Regions from separate parts of the Lysobacter sp. Soil_C_15 genome, predicted to be linked through region 2. Evidence: riboswitches for the same ligand, from Rfam matches in the RefSeq annotation. Region 2 holds a riboswitch; each other region holds the start of a gene.
The links. A riboswitch is a leader RNA that binds a small molecule or an ion and turns the genes downstream of it on or off. The one in region 2 is predicted to bind cobalamin.
Positions count from the first base shown of each region.

Region 1: linked by a shared signal. The riboswitch ahead of btuB (TonB-dependent vitamin B12 receptor) and the one ahead of btuB (TonB-dependent vitamin B12 receptor) in region 2 are both predicted to bind cobalamin.
Region 3: linked by a shared signal. The riboswitch ahead of AC3A57_RS20495 (ribonucleoside-diphosphate reductase subunit alpha) and the one ahead of btuB (TonB-dependent vitamin B12 receptor) in region 2 are both predicted to bind cobalamin.

Region 1 covers NZ_JBDGIR010000008.1:19,076-21,270, reverse strand. Annotated here, with positions in the region: gene AC3A57_RS17610 (TonB-dependent receptor plug domain-containing protein) at 1-509, opposite strand, end outside; cobalamin riboswitch at 742-979, shown strand; gene btuB (TonB-dependent vitamin B12 receptor) at 1,120-2,195, shown strand, end outside.
Region 2 covers NZ_JBDGIR010000005.1:298,929-301,123, forward strand. Annotated here, with positions in the region: gene btuB (TonB-dependent vitamin B12 receptor) at 1-1,056, opposite strand, end outside; cobalamin riboswitch at 1,179-1,427, opposite strand; gene AC3A57_RS14140 (TfoX/Sxy family protein) at 1,568-2,011, opposite strand; gene AC3A57_RS14145 (GAF domain-containing protein) at 2,008-2,195, opposite strand, start outside.
Region 3 covers NZ_JBDGIR010000011.1:45,015-47,209, forward strand. Annotated here, with positions in the region: gene AC3A57_RS20490 (DUF2339 domain-containing protein) at 1-306, opposite strand, end outside; cobalamin riboswitch at 429-731, shown strand; gene AC3A57_RS20495 (ribonucleoside-diphosphate reductase subunit alpha) at 1,148-2,195, shown strand, end outside.

The DNA of each region.
Region 1 (2,195 bases), on a different contig from region 2:
TCGGAACCGTACTGGGCCGAGGCGCCGTCGCGCAGCACCTCGACCCGCTCGATCGAGGCGATCGGGATCGCGTTGAGGTCCACCGGCGAGGAGCCGCGGCCCTGGCTGCCGTTGAGGTTGATCAGCGCGGTGGTGTGGCGGCGCTTGCCGTTGACCAGCACCAGCACCTGGTCCGGGGCCAGGCCGCGCAGCTGCGCCGGGCGCACCGCATCGGTACCGTCGGTGATCGCCGGACGCGGGAAGTTCAGCGAGGGCAGGGCGCGCGACAGCGCGGTCGCCAGCTCCGCCGTGCCGGTGGCCTCGAGGGTTTCGGGGGTGATGATGTCGATCGGCGCGGTCGATTCGGCGACGGTGCGGTCGGACACGCGGGTGCCGGTCACGATCACCTGGTCGAGCGTCTTGGCGTCGCTTTGCGGCGCGTCCTGCGCATAAGCCGGGACAGCGAGAGCGAGCAGCAGAGCCAGGGCCAGGGGATGGCGCGGGCCGGCGGGGGTACGGCGGACGTGCATGGCGACTCCTTGAGGGATTGACAGCGATGTCATTGCATTTAACACGCGCATAACAATCGGTCAATAAAGCCGCCAAAGTCCGACTATCGGCAATAGTCCAAAAGTGGTATCGGGCCACGAAACACATATTGGTGCCGATTCGGCGTTCCGCCCGGTCGCCGTTGCCCGATACGGCGTCGCTCATTCGGGCCCAGCGCCCCCATACGCTGGCGTCGCCACCGGGCCCGACTGTTAAGATGCCCGCGCTCAAGGTGATCGCCGGCACATTCGCCGGCGATTGAAACGGGAATCCGGTCGTCGTCTGCCTCGCAGGCGGCCAAGCCGGAGCTGCCCCCGCAACGGTAGGCGAGTAGACGTACCGCACGCAGCCACTGTGTTCCGACACGGGAAGGCGCGGTACGCGATGCCGGTTCCGCACAGGACCGGATCGGCTCGCGAGCCCGGAGACCGGCCCGGAGCGCGAACCGACAGGCGGTGGGCCGGTCTCGGGGCGAAGGCGCGCGTGCGCCGTCTCCTGGCCGTTTCCGCCTTCTGTCACGACCGATCACGGCCGCGCGGGAGAGCGCGGCCCTGGAGACCGCCTGTGACTTTGCCTTGCTGCGCCCCACGCCTGCGTCTTGCTTCCCTGTGTTTCGCCGGCGGCGTGCTCGCCGCTCCCGCGCTGGCCCTCGCCGCGCCCGCTGCGGTCGATCTCGACCAGGTCGTGGTCACCGCCACCCGCACCGCCCAGACCCAGGACGCCACCCTCGCCGCGGTGACGGTGATCGACCGCGCCGAGATCGAGCGGCGCCAGCCGACCTCGCTGCCGGACCTGTTGCGCGGCGCGCCCGGCGTGTCGCTGGCCAACAACGGCGGCGCCGGCAAGCAGACGTCGCTGTTCCTGCGCGGCACCGAATCCGACCACGTGCTGGTCTTGGTCGATGGCATCAAGCTCGGTTCGGCGACCAGCGGCGGCACCGCGCTGCAGGACATTCCGGTCGAGCAGATCGAGCGGGTCGAGATCGTGCGCGGGCCGTTCTCCAGTCTGTACGGCTCCGAAGCCCTGGGCGGGGTGATCCAGGTGTTCACCCGCCGCCCGCAGGGCGCGTTCGCGCCCAGCTTCAGCGCCGCGATCGGCAGCTACCAGACCCACCGAGCCAGCGCCGGCGTGGCCGGCAAGGGCGAGCGCGGCTGGTATTCGGTCAACGCCGCGCACGAAGACACCGACGGCATCAACGCCTGCCGCGGCAAGCCGGCGCCGCGCGGCGCCGGCTGTTTCACCCACTCGCCCGATCGCGACGGCTATCGCAACCAGTCGCTGACCGTGCAGGGCGGCTACCGTTTCGACGAACGTTGGGAGGCCGAGGCGCGCGCGTTCCGCGCCGAGGCCTACAACGAATACGACGGCAGCCAGAACAACCAGGCCGACAGCGTGCAACAGGTGCTCGGCGCCAAGCTGCGCTATCGACCCAGCGAGCGCGTCGGCTTCAGCGCCAGCGCCGGGCGCAGCGAAGATCTCAGCGAGGCCTATCGCAACGGCAAGTACTCCAGCACCTTCGAAACCCGGCGCGAGCTGGGCTCGCTGCAGGCCGACCTCGGCCTCGGGCCGGGCCTGTTGAGCCTGGGCTTCGACTGGCAGCGCGACCGGATCGACAGCAACGTCGCCTACGCCCGCGACAGCCGGATCCTGCGCGGCGCCTTCGGCCA
Region 2 (2,195 bases):
CTCGTCGTAGATCGTGTCGCTGTCGACGCGGTCGCGCAGCCAATCGAAGCCGGCGGTCAGCACGTGACCGTCGGCGACGGCGAAGTCGGCCTGCAAGCTGGCGCTGTCGCGGTCGGTGCTGAAGAAGCCCATCGGCAGCGAGCCGAGGAAATTGTCCGAACTGTCGACGTTGCGGCCGGCGACCAGCTGCACGTTGACGGTCTCGCTGGGGCGCCAGCGGACCTTGCCGCCGATCACCTGCTGCACGGTCTGCGAGTAGTTGACGAAGCTGCCGTCGTAGTCGTTCCGGCCTTCGGCGCGCAGCGCCTGGCCTTCGATGCTCCACTGCTCGTTGAGATCGATCCCGCCGCGCAGCGACAGCGCGTGGCTTTCGTAGCCGTCGCGGTCCGGTTCGTCGGTGAAGCAGCCGGCGAACACCGGGAAACCGGCGCCGCGGCAGGCATCGATGCCCTGGGTCTTGCGGAAGCTGTAGTCGGCGCCGAACCAGCCGCGGCCGCTGCGGCCGCCGAAACCGCTGCCGAACTCGATCGCGCCGTTGCTGCCGCCGCCGACGTGGACGCGCGGAGCGAAGCCCTGCCGCTCGCGGCGGGTGAACACCTGGATCACGCCGCCGATGGCGTCGGCGCCGTACAGGCTCGAGCGCGGGCCGCGGACGATTTCGATCCGGTCGATCAGCGCCAGCGGCAGGTCCTGCAGCGAGGCCAGGCCGGAGGTCGGCGAGCCGATGCGGATGCCGTCGACCAGGAACAGCACGTGGTCGGATTCGCTGCCGCGCAGGAACAGGGTGCTGAGCTTGCCGGCGCCGCCCTGGTTGGACAGCGAGATGCCGGCGCGGCCGCGCAGCAGGTCGTTGAGGTCGCGGGCCTGGCTGCGCTCGATCTCGGTACGGGTCAGCACTTCCACCGGGCTCAGGGCGTCGTTGACGCTGACCGCGGTGCGGTTGGCGGTGACCACGACCTCGTCGAGATCGGTGGCCTCGCCCGCGGGCGCGGCGAGGGCGGTGGCCGGCAGCGCGAGCGCGCAGGCGATGGCGAAGGACAGATTCAGGGCACGCATGGCAAAGCTCCACGACGCGCGCATCGGCGCGCGTCAAAACGGCGAAGGAGGCGGCGGGGGAGGAGGCGGACGACGACGGGCGCGCGAGAACGGCGGCCGTGCCGCGACGCCCTCCGCATCGCAACCGATGGTGCCTCAAGGCCGGTCTCCGGACTCGCGGGCGAAGCCGGCCGTGCCGGCTTCCGGTCGCGGCGCCTTCCCGTGCATCGCACAGTGGCGCAGGCCGCGACCTGGCTCGCTTACCGTTGCGGGGGCAGTGCCGGACTGGGCGCGGCGCCGGCGGAAGATCCGTCGGCCCGGGCGCGTCACCGGCTTCCCGTTTCAACCCCGTGGCGGTCGGCCGTGGGGTCACCTCGAAGCGGGGCGGATTCTACGCGATGGCGGGCGGGCTGTCCGAACGGGCGGTCCGAAAGGGAGCCGCCCGGCCCATTGCCCGCGCGGCGGCATCGCCCCGGATCGGCGGCGGCAGGGCAGGGGGGGGGGGCGTTCGAATGAAGGCGGCCGCCCCGGCTCAGTCGCGCTCGCCGTCTTCGGCGCGCTCGCCGCGCTCATCGGCACCGCCGTCGCGGTCGAAACCGTCGCCGTGGCCGTCGTCGCGCTCGCCGGCCGCGGCGAAGCCGGCGCCGGTCTCGTAGCCCTCGTCGGCGTGCACGGTGGTGCGCACCGGAGCGGCGGCCGGCTTGTTGCGCGGCGCCGGCAGCAGCGCGGTGGCGGCGTCGGCGGCCAGGATCAGTTCCTGCCGGCGCTCCTCGCTGATCTCCTGCCAGTGGCAGTCGAGCAGGGCGCCCTCGATCGCGTACAGCAGGTTGAGGGTCGGTTTGAAGCCGGCGCGCTTGACCCGCATGAAGGCTTCGACCGTGCCGACCGCGGCCAGGTCCTCGTGGGTGCGCAGGCCGACCTGGCGCAGCCAGGCGGCGCTCTTGGGACCGATGTTGCGCATCTTGGCCGCGCTCATGCGAGCGACTCCAGGTAGATCCTGGCCATCGCTTCCAGGCCGGCTTGGTCGTCGGCGTCGAAGCGTTCCGGCAACGGACTGTCGAGATCGAACACGCCGATCAGCTCCTCGCCGCGCAGCAGCGGCACCACCAGTTCCGAACGCGAAGCCGCATCGCAGGCGATGTGGCCGGGGAAGTCGTGCA
Region 3 (2,195 bases), on a different contig from region 2:
GGCGCGCGCGGCCACCGGCGGGGCCGACGGCAACGGCGGCGGCGGCGGCGATGCGGACGCCGGACCGTCCTGGGCCGCGACGGCCGCTGGCGGCGCAGTGGCCGGGACCGGCCGCGGCGGCGCTTCGCCCGCCATGCGTTCGGCCAGGGTCGGTTCGCGCGTCTCGGCCTGGCTGCGCAGGCCGGTCAGCACGCGCTCCAGTTCGCTCACCCGCGACTTCAGCCCGGCGATCTGGACCAGGGCGACCACGAGCAAGACCGGCACCAGCAGCACCGCCAGCGCCAGCAACACGAGTAGTGATTCCATCACGCTTTCCCGGTCCTTATGGCGCGCACGTTACACCATGCCGGGCTTGGCGATTAAGGGGCTTGACTCTCCTCGCATCTCACTGCCTCACCATATATCGCGTTGACGGATCGAGCGAACCACACTATGTTGTGCCCGTCGGTGCCGGTCGCGAGATCGGCCGAAAAGGGAAGCCGGTAGGGGCAAGGCGTTGGACGCCGCCCGAAGCCGGCGCTGCCCCGCAGCGGTATGGGAAACGAACGGGTCATGGCACTGGGCGGAGCGCCTGGGAAGCGGCCTTAGTAGGCAAGAGCGAGGAGTGGAGCGCAGAGCAGCGAGAAGTGAGACAAGCGGCCCCAAGGGCTTTACTCACTCCTCGCTTCTCTGCGCTCTTTTCTCGCTCTCAAGTCCCGAGCCCGAAGACCTGCCGACAGCCGCGCGCCTGCACACCGCGCGGTACCGGCCCAGGAGTCTTCGGGGGAAGACGGCCGGTGTCGCAACGCGAGGGCCTCGCCGCCGCCGCGTCCGTCCGTTTCGGCGCCATGCGCGGAACGGGCCGCGCCCGTCTCGGCGCGTGCGACACCCTGCCAGCACGCTCCCGAGTTTCCGCGCCCGCGGGGGCACGGCCGTGCCATCGGCGACGCCGCGCGCGCGGCCCGTCGCGATGGCGCGTCCGCGCTTTCCGCACGCCGCCCTTCGCGGGAAGGACGGCGACCCGTGCGCCCATGCCCCGGAGACGCCCATGACCACGCTCGCCACCGATCCTTCCGTCGCCGCCGCCCCCGCCGGCGCCGCCCCGACCCGCCAGGACGCCTCCGCCGCGCCCGGCTTCGCCCTGACGCCGCCCGCGGCCAACCTCACCATGAGCGTGACCAAGCGCAGCGGCCGCCGCGAACCGGTCGACCTGAACAAGATCGTGCGCGCGGTGACCCGCTGCGGCGAAGGCCTGTACTCGGTCGACCCGATGCGCGTGGCCACCCGCACCATCTCCGGCCTGTACGACGGCGCGACCACCCGCGAACTCGACGAACTGTCGATCCGCACCGCCGCCCTGCTGACCGCCGAGGAGCCCGAGTACGGCCGCCTCGCCGCGCGCCTGCTGGCCGGGGTGATCGAGAAGGAAGTCGCCGGAGTCGAGATCCACGCTTTCTCGCAGTCGATCCAGCGCGGCCACGAGCTCGGCCTGATCAACCAGCGCCTGCTCGAATTCGTCCAGGCCCATGCGCGCAAGCTCAACGACGCGATCGACCGCGGCCTGGACGCCCGCTTCGATTACTTCGGCCTGCGCACCCTCTACGACCGTTACCTGCTGCGCCACCCGACCGCGCGCACCGTGATCGAGACCCCGCAGCAGTTCTTCCTGCGCATCGCCTGCGCGCTCAGCGAGGACGTCGGCGACGCCCTGGCGCTGTACCGGCGCATGGCCCAGCTCGACTACATTCCGTCCTCGCCGACCCTGTTCAACGCCGGCACCACCCACGAGCAGCTGTCGAGCTGCTTCCTCCTGGACTCGCCGGACGATTCGCTGGAAGCGATCTACAAGCGCTACATGGACGTGGCCAAGCTGAGCAAGTTCAGCGGCGGCATCGGCCTGAGCTATACCCGGATCCGTTCGCGCGGCTCGCTGATCCGCTCGACCAACGGCCTGTCCAACGGCATCGTGCCGTGGCTGAAGACCCTCGACGCCTCGGTCGCCGCGGTCAACCAGGGCGGCAAGCGCAAGGGCGCGGCCTGCGTGTATCTGGAGCCCTGGCACGCCGACGTCGAGGAATTCCTCGAACTGCGCGACAACACCGGCGACGAAGCGCGCCGCACCCATAACCTCAACCTGGCCAACTGGATTCCGGACGAATTCATGCGCCGGGTCGAAGCCGACGGCGATTGGTCGCTGTTCGACCCGGCCAAGGTGC